2 linked regions of the Kitasatospora fiedleri genome follow. The protein of the gene in region 1 interacts with the protein of each later gene in a pairwise test. Links are inferred from orthologs where the notes say so. Each region holds a gene or a part of one and is shown on either strand. Other genes may lie near its edges.

The links.
Region 2: the proteins of secA (region 1) and secG interact in binary tests that used the Escherichia coli proteins (3 or more experiments, as listed by UniProt). The link is inferred for Kitasatospora fiedleri from one-to-one orthologs.

What each region holds. Positions count from the first base shown.
Region 1 is NZ_OX419519.1:2,904,075-2,910,309, reverse strand. The notes cover bases 1,382-4,728. They hold secA (preprotein translocase subunit SecA), read left to right. Parts: upstream 1,382-1,747; coding sequence 1,748-4,528; downstream 4,529-4,728. Other genes in these bases: QMQ26_RS13405 (Rv3235 family protein), read right to left, coding at 4,600-4,728; QMQ26_RS13415 (winged helix-turn-helix domain-containing protein), read right to left, coding at 1,382-1,528. Also shown: QMQ26_RS13420 (response regulator), read left to right, coding at 1-183; more of QMQ26_RS13415, read right to left, coding at 317-1,381; more of QMQ26_RS13405, read right to left, coding at 4,729-5,190; QMQ26_RS13400 (DUF6912 family protein), read left to right, coding at 5,525-6,034. UniProt on the Escherichia coli protein: Required for protein export, interacts with the SecYEG preprotein conducting channel.
Region 2 is NZ_OX419519.1:5,613,538-5,618,588, forward strand. What follows is about bases 1,072-3,764. They hold secG (preprotein translocase subunit SecG), read left to right. Parts: upstream 1,072-2,147; coding sequence 2,148-2,381; downstream 2,382-3,764. Other genes in these bases: QMQ26_RS25550 (phosphoglycerate kinase), read left to right, coding at 1,072-1,267; tpiA (triose-phosphate isomerase), read left to right, coding at 1,275-2,060; QMQ26_RS25565 (RNA polymerase-binding protein RbpA), read left to right, coding at 2,544-2,831; pgl (6-phosphogluconolactonase), read right to left, coding at 2,912-3,652; opcA (glucose-6-phosphate dehydrogenase assembly protein OpcA), read right to left, coding at 3,649-3,764. Outside these bases: more of QMQ26_RS25550, read left to right, coding at 62-1,071; more of opcA, read right to left, coding at 3,765-4,827; zwf (glucose-6-phosphate dehydrogenase), read right to left, coding at 4,824-5,051. UniProt on the Escherichia coli protein: Subunit of the protein translocation channel SecYEG. Overexpression of some hybrid proteins has been thought to jam the protein secretion apparatus resulting in cell death; while this may be true it also results in FtsH-mediated degradation of SecY.

The DNA of each region.
Region 1 (6,235 bases):
GAGCTGGAGGTGCTCAAGCTGGTGGCCACCGGGATGAACAACCGGGAGATCGCCAAGGAGCTGTTCATCAGCGAGAACACCGTCAAGAACCACGTGCGCAACATCCTGGAGAAGCTCCAACTGCACTCCAGGATGGAGGCGGTGGTGTACGCGATGCGTGAGAAGATCCTCGAAATAGGCTGAGCGCGAGCCGGGAACGGCCGCCGGACCCGACCGGGCCCGGCGGCCGTCGCCGTTCGGCCCCCGCAGCCCTTCGGCCCGGCGTCCGTTCGGCCGGGCGGCGGCTCGGCCCGGCTTGGCCCGGCCCGGCAACGGCTCAGCCCAGCAGCCGCTCCAGCTCCGGCCGCAGCGACTCGTCCGCCAGCCGCTCCACCCGGACGTCCGAGCAGCCCACCCAGTCGGCGGCCTCGCGCAGCGCCTCGGCCAGCGCGGGGACGAACTTCGGCGCGTCCAGCGAGACCTGACGGGCCACCAGGACGCTGCCCTCGCGGGCCGGGTCGACCCGGCCGACCAGCCGGCCGGCGGCCAGTAGCGGCATCGCGAAGTAGCCGTGCACCCGCTTGTGCTTGGGGGTGTACGCCTCCAGGCGGTGGCTCATGCCGAAGATCCGCTCGGTGCGCGGGCGGTCCCAGACCAGCGAGTCGAACGGGGAGAGCAGGGTGGTGCGGTGGCGCCCGCGCGGCTCCGCGGCCAGCGCCGTCGGGTCGGCCCAGGCGGGGGCGCCCCAGCCCTCCACCTCGACCGGGACCAGGCCCGACTCCGGGAGCGCGGCGGCCAGTTGGGCGCCCTTGAGGCGGTGGTAGTCCATCAGGTCGGCCCGGGTGGCCACGCCCAGCGCGGCCCCGGCCTGCGCCACCAGCCGCACCAGGCACTCGGCGTCGGTCGGGTCCTGCTCGAACAGCTCGGCCGGGACGGCCCGTTCGGCCAGGTCGTAGACCCGCTTCCAGCCGCGCCGCTCGGTGACCACCACGTCACCGAAGGCCAGCGCCCGCTCCACGGCGATCTTGGTGTCGGACCAGTCCCACCACTCCGAGGTCCGCTTGGCGCCGCCGAGCGCGGTCGAGGTCAGCGGGCCCTCGGCGCGCAGCTGGTCGATCACCCGGGCGTACGCCTCCGGCGAGACCCGGTGGCCCCAGACCCGGCCCTTGTCCCGGTAGGCGCGGCGGCGGAACGCGAACAGCGGCCACTCCTCGATCGGCAGCACGCAGGCCGCGTGCGACCAGTACTCGAAGGCGGTGCCCCGACCCCAGTACGCCTGCTCGACCGGGCGGCGGCCGACCGCGCCGAGCCGGGCGTACGGCACCAGCTCGTGCGAGCGGGCCAGCACCGAGATGGTGTCCAGCTGGACGGCGCCGAGCTGCCGCAGCACGCCCTGCGGGCCGGAGCGGCGGTCGGGGGAGCCGAGCAGGCCCTGGGCGCGCAGCGCGAGCCGGCGGGCGTGGTCGGCGGTGATCCGGACGGCGGGCGCGGGCGTCGCGGCGGCCGCGGCGGAGGTTTCGGAGAACGTCTCGGCAAAGGTCTCGGCCATGGGGCGAGGCTAGGCGCGGGCACTGACAACCGGCCGTCGGCGAACCGCTTTGACCGTTTGGACCCGGCATCGGACGATGTGCTCCCAGGGGTGACACAGGAATACCGTGCTGACGGACCTCCCGGCCGCTCGGACTCCTCGCATACGATGGCCCGTACGGTGGGGTGGACTCCCCACCGGCAGTCATCCAGAGCCGAATGAGGCAAGGAGCCCGCTCACGTGTCCGTCTTCGACAAGATCCTGCGCGCAGGCGAGGGCAAGATCCTCCGCAAACTGCAGCGGATTGCCGCCCAGGTCAACTCGATCGAAGAGGACTTCGTCAACCTCACCGACGAAGAGCTGCGCGCGCTGACCGACGAGTACAAGACCCGCCTGGCCGACGGCGAGAGCCTCGACGACATCCTCCCCGAGGCGTTCGCGACCGTCCGCGAGGCCGCCAAGCGCGTCCTGGGGCAGCGCCACTACGACGTGCAGATCATGGGCGGCGCCGCCCTGCACTACGGGCACGTCGCGGAGATGCGCACCGGCGAGGGCAAGACCCTGGTCGGCACCCTGCCCGCGTACCTGAACGCGCTGACCGGCAAGGGCGTGCACCTGATCACCGTCAACGACTACCTCGCCGAGCGCGACTCGGAGTGGATGGGTCGGGTGCACCGCTTCCTGGGCCTGGAGGTCGGCGTGATCCTGGCGAACATGTCGCCGGCCGAGCGCAAGCGCCAGTACGGGATGGACATCACGTACGGCACCAACAACGAGTTCGGCTTCGACTACCTGCGCGACAACATGGCGTGGTCGCAGGACGAACTGGTGCAGCGCGGCCACAACTTCGCGATCGTCGACGAGGTCGACTCGATCCTGATCGACGAGGCCCGCACCCCGCTGATCATCTCGGGCCCGGCGGACCAGGCCACCAAGTGGTACAACGACTTCGCCAAGCTGGTGCAGCGCCTCAAGATCGACCGCGACTACGAGGTCGACGAGAAGAAGCGCACCGTCGGCATCCTGGAGGAGGGCGTCTCCCGGGTCGAGGACTACCTGGGCATCGACAACCTCTACGAGTCGGTGAACACCCCGCTGGTCGGCTTCCTGAACAACGCCATCAAGGCCAAGGAGCTCTACAAGGTCGACAAGGACTACGTCGTCATCAACGGCGAGGTGATGATCGTCGACGAGCACACCGGCCGCATCCTGGCCGGCCGCCGCTACAACGAGGGCATGCACCAGGCGATCGAGGCCAAGGAAGGCGTCGAGGTCCAGAACGAGAACCAGACGCTGGCCACCATCACCCTGCAGAACTTCTTCCGCCTGTACGACAAGCTGTCCGGCATGACCGGTACCGGCACCACCGAGGCGGCCGAGTTCCACCAGATCTACAAGCTCGGCGTGGTCCCGATCCCGACCAACAAGAACCCCAAGCGGATCGACCAGCCCGACCTGATCTACAAGTCCGAGCCGGCCAAGTTCGCCGCCGTGGTCGAGGACATCGCCGACCGCCACGAGAAGGGCCAGCCGGTCCTGGTCGGCACCGTCTCGGTCGAGAAGTCCGAGTACCTGTCGCAGGAGCTGCGCAAGCGCGGCATCCCGCACGAGGTGCTGAACGCCAAGCACCACGAGCGCGAGGCGCAGATCGTCGCCCAGGCCGGCCGCAAGGGCGCCGTCACCGTCGCCACCAACATGGCCGGCCGCGGCACCGACATCATGCTCGGCGGCAACCCCGAGCACCTGGCCGCCGCCGAGCTGGCCCAGCGCGGCATCACCCCGGAGGAGACCCCGGAGGAGTACGAGGCCGCGCTGCCGGCCGCGATGGAGAAGGCCAAGGCCGCGGTCAAGGCGGAGCAGGAGGAGGTGCAGGAGATCGGCGGCCTGTACGTCCTGGGCACCGAGCGGCACGAGTCCCGCCGGATCGACAACCAGCTGCGCGGCCGCTCCGGCCGCCAGGGCGACCCGGGCGAGTCCCGGTTCTACCTGTCGCTGGGCGACGACCTGATGCGCCTGTTCAAGGCCGGCATGGTCGAGCGCGTGCTGTCGATGGCGAACGTCCCGGAGGACGTGCCGATCGAGTCGAAGATGGTCACCCGCGCCATCGCCTCCGCGCAGACCCAGGTCGAGCAGCAGAACTTCGAGATCCGCAAGAACGTCCTCAAGTACGACGAGGTCCTCAACCGCCAGCGCGAGGTCATCTACGGCGAGCGTCGCCGCGTCCTGGAGGGCGAGGACCTGCAGGAGCAGGTCGGCCACTTCATGGACGACACCGTCGCCGCGTACGTCAACGCCGCCACCGGCGAGGGCTTCGAGGACGACTGGGACCTCGACAAGCTGTGGACCGCGCTCAAGCAGCTCTACCCGGTCTCGCTCGACCTGGACGAGCTGGAGGAGGAGGCCGCGGACCAGGGCGGTCTCACCCCCGAGTACCTCACCAAGGTCATCCAGGAGGACATCGCCGCCGCGTACGGCCGCCGCGAGGACCAGCTCGGCGAGCAGATCATGCGCGAGCTGGAGCGCCGGGTCGTCCTCTCGGTGCTCGACCGCCGCTGGCGCGAGCACCTCTACGAGATGGACTACCTCCAGGAGGGCATCGCGCTGCGCGCCTACGCCCAGCGCGACCCGCTGGTCGAGTACCAGCGCGAGGGCTTCGACCTGTTCTCCGCGATGATGGAGGGCATCAAGGAGGAGTCCGTCGGCTACCTGTTCAACCTGGAGGTCCAGGTCGAGCAGCAGGTCGAGGAGGTCCCGGTCCCGGACGACGAGCAGGTGCTGCTCGACAAGCTGGAGAAGGACGCCGCCGTCCCGGCCGCCCGCCCGGAGATCCGCGCCAAGGGCCTGGAGGCCCCCGAGCGCAAGAAGCTCCACTACATCGCCCCGTCCGACCAGGTCGGCGGCGGCGTGATCGAGGGCGACTTCGAGGAGGACGGCCCGCTCGACGAGGGCGACGGCCTGACCCGCGCCGAGCGCCGCAAGGCCGCCAAGGCGGCGAAGGGCGGCCGGCGCCGCAAGGCCTGAGCCCGGACCCGCTTGCGTTGAACGGGGCGCCGCTTCCTCCGGGGGGCGGCGCCCCGCCGCGTTCCCGGGCCTCATCCGGTCTCCACGGCGGCGCACTGCCACTGGCCGGTGCGGGTGTGCCGCTCCAGCCGGAAGGCCAGCAGGTGGTGCCGGGGGCCGAGCTCCACCCGCACGCACGCCTCCACCGCGCCCGGGCCCGGCGCGCAGTCGTGCACCCGGCCCAGCCGCGGGCGCTGGGTGCGGCCGCGCGGGCGCAGCGGGCCGGTCCGGACCAGCGCCGCGAGCTGGTGGAAGCCCGGCAGGGTGGTGTGCCGCTGCAACTGGTGCACCGGGCGGGCCCCGCACAGCACCTCCACCAGCCGGTGCGCGAACCGCCCCGCGAGCTCGGCGTGCCCGCTGCTGCCGGGCGCGGCCGTCCGGGGGCGGTACGGCGGGCGGGGCCCGTCGCAGGCCGCGCGCGGGCTGCGGACCGGGCGCGGGCCGTCGCCGGGCGGGTGGGGGTGCGGGTGCGGGTGGGGGTGCGCGGCCGGGGTCGGTGTTGGGGCCGGGATCGGGTGGGGGTGGCGGACCGGTCGGCGGGTGGCGGGGGCGGGGCGGACCAGTGGACGGATCCGGGGGCCGGACGTCCGGGTGAGCTGCTGCTCGGTCATCTGCTCGGTCATCGTGGCCCTCTCGGTGGCGGGAGTGTCAGTGGCAGTGATGCTGCCGGGGCCTTTGCTACCGGGCGGGCGGAGGGCGGGCCAAGGGGTTTCCGGCGGCTGCGGCGATGCCCGGAAATCCACCCGTACGGGTGGCGGCCCGTCGGCCGCAACGGTGGTGCGGCCGGTGCCGGAGCGCGGAGTTGACGGCGGCTCGGGCCGCGGAACGGCCCGTAGGGGGACGTCGGCGGTGACCTGATCGGCGCAGGGGCCGGGCGCCGGAGGGCCATCGCGGGCCGCCCGGCGGGCTGCGTATTCTTGACCCGTCGCACAGTGAGACCGTCAGAAGGGTGCCCCGATGCGCGTGTACGTGCCGACCACGTTGAAGGACCTGGCGGTGGCGCACCCCGAGGGCGTCCTGGAGCAGAGCGTCGCCTACGCCGTGACGCCCGCGCTGCGCGAGTGGTACGTCAGCGACGACCTGGAGGAGCTGGAGTACGCGGCCCTCAACCGGGCGGCGCTCTCCTCGGTCCGGCTGCTGGCCGCCGACCCGGACGCCCCGCGCCGCCGGGTGGTGCTGGCCGTCGAGGTCGCCGACTCGGCGGTGACGCCGTTCCCCGGCGACGAGTACCAGGACCAGGCCTCGCTCGGCCGGGTCGTCCTGGCCGGCCCGATCCGCCTCGCCAAGGCCGCCGCAGTCCACGCCGACGACACCGACCCGGACGTCCTGGCCGACGTGACGGCCGCCGCCGGCGCGGTGACTGCCGCGGACGGCGGCGACCAGGACGCGCAGTTCACCGTCGACGGCGCGGAGGACCACGAACTGCTCTGGTTCGCGATCCAGGAGATCCCCGGCCTGATCGCCTGACCGCCCGACCCCGCACCGCCCGAAGACCCCGCCACGGCCCCCGGCCGGGGCGGGGTCTCCGCGTTGCGGGACGGGACGGGCCTGCGGCGCTCCAGGGGAGGGGTTCGGCGCCGCCCGGCGGGCTCGCCACCGGGGCAGCGGGACAGTGGTGCAGCGGGGTGCGCCGGGGCGTGGGGCCTTCGGCGACCCCGGGCGCGGGCG
Region 2 (5,051 bases), 2.7 Mb from region 1 along the record:
ACCGGTGGCCCGCCGTCGTGTCGCCGTCTGCGCACCGTTCCACCCCCTGAGGAGCAAGACCGTGAAGACGATCGAAGACCTGGAGGTCTCCGGCAAGCGGGTGTTCGTCCGCGCCGACCTCAACGTGCCGCTGTCCGGTGACACCATCACCGACGACGGCCGGATCCGTGCCGTCGCGCCGACCATCGCCAAGCTCGTCGAGCGCGGCGCGCGCGTGGTCGTCGCCTCGCACCTGGGCCGTCCCAAGGGCGAGCCGGACCCGAAGTTCTCCCTCGCGCCGGTGGCGGTCCGCCTCGGCGAGATCCTCGGCCGTCCGGTGGCGTTCGCCACCGACACCGTCGGGGAGAGCGCGAAGGCCACCGTCGCCGCCCTCGGCGACGGCGAGGTCACGCTGCTGGAGAACCTGCGCTTCAACGCCGGCGAGACCGCCAAGGACGACGCCGAGCGCGGCGCGTTCGCCGACCAGCTGGCCGCCCTCGCGGACCTGTACGTCGGCGACGGCTTCGGCGCGGTGCACCGCAAGCACGCCTCCGTCTACGACCTCCCGGCCCGGCTGCCGCACGCGGTCGGCGACCTGATCGCCACCGAGGTGGGCGTCCTCAAGCGCCTCACCGAGGACGTCGCCCGCCCGTACGTGGTGGTGCTCGGCGGCTCGAAGGTCTCCGACAAGGTCGGCGTGATCGAGAACCTGCTCGGCAAGGCCGACCGCATCCTGATCGGCGGCGGCATGATGTACACCTTCATCGCGGCCCAGGGCCACGGCGTGGGCGCCTCGCTGCTCCAGGAGGACCAGATCCCGGTCGTCCAGGACTACCTGAAGCGCGGCGCCGAGCAGGGCGTCGAGTTCGTGGTCCCGCTGGACACCGCGGTCTCCGGCAGCTTCCCGGACGTCAAGACCGGCGCCCCGGTCGAGGACTACGCGGTGGTCGACGTGGACGCGATCCCGGACGGCGCGCTCGGCCTGGACATCGGCCCGAGGACCGCCCAGCTGTTCGCGGAGAAGATCGCCGACGCGAAGACCGTGTTCTGGAACGGCCCGATGGGCGTCTTCGAGCACCCGGCGTTCGCCGACGGCACCCGGGCGGTCGCCCAGGCGCTGCTCGACTCCGACGCGTTCACCGTGGTCGGCGGCGGCGACTCGGCGGCGGCGGTGCGCACCCTGGGGTTCGACGAGGCGAAGTTCGGACACATCTCGACCGGCGGTGGCGCGAGCCTCGAGTACCTGGAGGGCAAGACCCTTCCCGGTCTCGCCGCCCTGGAGGACTGAGAAAGACATGACTGAGCGTCTCCCGCTGATGGCGGGCAACTGGAAGATGAACCTCGACCACCTCGAGGCCATCCAGCACACCCAGAAGCTGGCGTTCTCGCTGGCCGACAAGGACTACGAGGCCGTCGAGGTCGCCGTCCTGGTCCCGTTCACCGACCTGCGCTCGGTGCAGACCCTGGTCGACGGCGACAAGCTGAAGCTCAAGTACGGCTCGCAGGACATCTCGCAGCACGACGGCGGGGCCTACACCGGCGAGGTCTCCGGCCCGATGCTGGCCAAGCTCAAGGTCGCCTACGCGGTGATCGGGCACTCCGAGCGCCGCCAGTACCACGGCGAGAACGAGGAGATCGTCAACGCCAAGGTGAAGGCCGCCTACCGCAACGGGATCACCCCGATCCTGTGCATCGGCGAGCCGCTGGAGATCCGCAAGGCCGGCACCCACGTCGCGTACACCCTGGCCCAGCTCGACGGCGCCCTCGACGGCGTCCCGGCCTCGGACGCCGAGAGCATCGTCGTCGCGTACGAGCCGGTCTGGGCGATCGGCACCGGCGAGGTGGCCACCCCCGAGGACGCGCAGGAGGTCTGCGGCGCGATCCGGGCCCGGCTCGCCGAGCTGTACGGCGCCGAGCTGGCCGGCAAGGTCCGCGTGCTGTACGGCGGTTCGGTGAAGTCCTCGTCGGCGGCCGGTCTGATGGCCAAGCCCGACGTCGACGGCGGCCTGATCGGCGGCGCCTCCCTGGACGCCGACGAGTTCGTCAAGATCGTGCGCTACCGTGAGCAGGCAGTAGGCTAACGCCACTGCAGCAACGTAGGCTTTGGGGCCGGACCGCGAGGAGCGGGCCCGGCCCCTTCGCCGAAGATTCGAGAGAGTTGGTCCGTCGTGGTTCTCGGGTTCGAGATTGCTCTGATCGTCCTCAGCGTGCTGCTGATCCTGCTGGTGCTGCTGCACAAGGGCAAGGGCGGCGGTCTGTCCGACATGTTCGGTGGCGGCGCGGCCTCGACCGGTGGCGGCTCCGCGGTGGCCGAGCGCAACCTCGACCGCATCACCGTGATCCTCGGGATCTCGTGGTTCGCGTGCATCGTGGTGCTCGGGCTGCTGCTCAAGAACAACTGACAGGAAGTCGGCGGGCGATGGTGGCGCCGGCTTAACTCGCGCTTACACTAGGACGACTTCGCCACCGTCCGCCCAGCCGCGGCCGGACGGCACCAGCACGCAGGGAGTCAGACCGTGGCAAGTGGCAACGCGATCCGAGGCAGCCGAGTCGGCGCCGGCCCGATGGGCGAGGCGGAGCGCGGTGAATCCGCCCCGCGCAACCGCATCTCCTTCTGGTGCGCCAACAAGCACGAGACCCGCCCCAGCTTCGCCGCCGAGGCGGCGATCCCGGACACCTGGGACTGCCCGCGCTGCGGCTTCCCCGCCGGCCAGGACGAGCACAACCCGCCCGCCCCGGCCCGCAACGAGCCCTACAAGACCCATCTCGCCTACGTCCGCGAGCGCCGCACCGACGCCGACGGCGAGGCGATCCTCGCCGAGGCGCTGGCCAAGCTGCGCGGCGAGATCTGAGCGCGCCAGCAGGTCCGTACGAGAAGAGCCGCCCACCCGGAGAGTCCTCCGGGTGGGCGGCTCCTTTCCGCGCCGGTGCGTCAGGCGAGCTTGCCCGCCGCCTTCTCGTCGAGCAGCCACAGGGTCCGCTCGGTGCCGGTGACCGCGCCGGCCGGGGCCGTGGCGGCGCCGGGGGCGGTGCGGGCCAGGGCGACCGCGTCGGCCTTGTCCTCGCCGGCGGCCAGCAGCCACACCTGGCGGGCGTGGTGCAGGGCGGGGAGGGTGAGGGAGAGGCGGGTGGGCGGGGGCTTGGGGGAGTCGTGGACGGCGATGACCGTGCCGTCGCTCCGCCCGGTGCCGGGGTGGCCGGGGAAGAGCGAGGCGACGTGCGCGTCCGGGCCGACGCCCAGCAGCAGGACGTCGAACAGCGGCAGCCGCTCGCCGGGGGCGGCGGCCGCGGCCAGTTCGGCGGCGTAGCGTTCGGCGGCCCGCTCGGCGGTGGTGGTGCCGTCGGCCGGGGGCATCTCGTGCACCCGGGCGCCGAGCGGCCGGACGGCGTCCAGGAACGCGGCGGCCTGGACGGCGTTGCGCTCCGGGTCGCCGGCCGGGAGGTAGCGCTCGTCGCCCCACCACAGGTCGACGTGCGCCCAGTCGACCGCGTCGCGCGCCGGGTGGGCGGCGAGCGCGGCCAGCAGGGCGTTGCCGTTGCGGCCGCCGGTGAGCACCAGGTGCGCGGTGCCGCGGGCGGCCTGGGCGTCGGCCGTGGTGGTGAGCAGCCGGGCGGCGGCGGCCTGGGCGAGCAGCGCCGCGTCCCGGTGGACCAGGACCCGGTCGGTGCTCACTGGCCGCTCCGCTTGCGCGGGGCGGTCTTCTCGGCCGTCGCGGCCTTCTTGGCGGGGGCCGCCTTCTTGGCCGGGGCGGCCTTGCCGGGCAGCTTGGCGCTGACCCGGGCCGGGGCGGCGACGGCGGCCTCGACCACCTTGCCCTCCTCCGCCGGAGCGTCCGGAGCGTCGTCCGGAGCGTCCCCGGCCTCCGCCGCCGCGTGGGCCTCCACGGTGCCGCCGGGGCCCGCGTGCTCGACTCCGGCGATCCGCTCGCGCAGCCGGTCGACCGGGGTGCGGACGGCGGTGGCGTAGATGTCGTCGGGGTCGAGGCGGCGCAGTTCCTCGGCGATCAGCTCGGCGGTGTCGCGGCGCTTGAGGGCGACCATCCGGTCGGGCGCGCCGGGCATGCAGAGCGTGCCGAGCAGGCCGTCGGGGCGGTCGAGCGTGATGTCGCCGTCCTCGGTGTGCAGCCGCACCGCGGTGATGCCGGGGCCGCCGGTGACGACCCGCTCGACCGGGACGCGCAGCCGGTTGTTCAGCCACAGGCCGAGCAGTTCGACGCTGGGGTTGTACGACTCGCCCTCGACCACCGCGCCGGTGATCTCGACGTCGCGCTGGTCCAGGGCGGCGGCCAGCATGGAGCGCCAGCCGGTGATCCTGGTCCAGGCGAGGTCGGTGTCGCCGGGGGTGTAGCCGGCCGCCCGCTGGGCGAGCTGGCCGACCGGGGACTCGGCGGTCACCGCGTCGGTGATCCGCCGCTGGGCGAGCGCGCCGAGCGGGTCCTGGGCCGGGTTGAGCGGCGCGTTGTCCGGCCACCAGACCACCACGGGGGCGTCCGGCAGCAGCAGCGGCAGCACCACGGACTGGGCGTGCGCGGCGAGTTCGCCGTGCATGCGCAGGATGACGGTCTCGCCGCTGCCCGCGTCGGTGCCGACCAGGATCTCCGCGTCGAGCCGGGTCTCGGCCCGGGCGCGGGGCGAGCGCCCGGCCCGCTTGATGACGGCCAGGATGCGCGAGGGGTGCTCGCGGGAGGCGTCGTTGGCGGCCTTGAGCGCGTCGTACGCGCTGCCCTCGTCCGTCACGATCACCAGGGTCAGCACCATGCCGGCGGCGGTCGAGCCGCTCTCCCGCCGGGCGTTCATCAGGGCTGCGTTGATCTTGCTGGACGTGGTGTCCGTCAGGTCGATCTTCATGGCCGGCGCCAGCTCCTGCCGTCTCGTGCGAGCATCTCGTCCGCCTCGACCGGGCCCCAGGTGCCGGCCGGGTACTGCGCGGGCTTGCCGTTGGCTTCCCAGTACTGCTCGATCGGGTCGAGGATCTGCCAGGACAGCTCGACCTCCTGGTGCCGCGGGAAGAGGTTCGCGTCGCCGAGCAGGACGTCCAGGATGAGGCGCTCGTACGCCTCCGGGCTGGACTC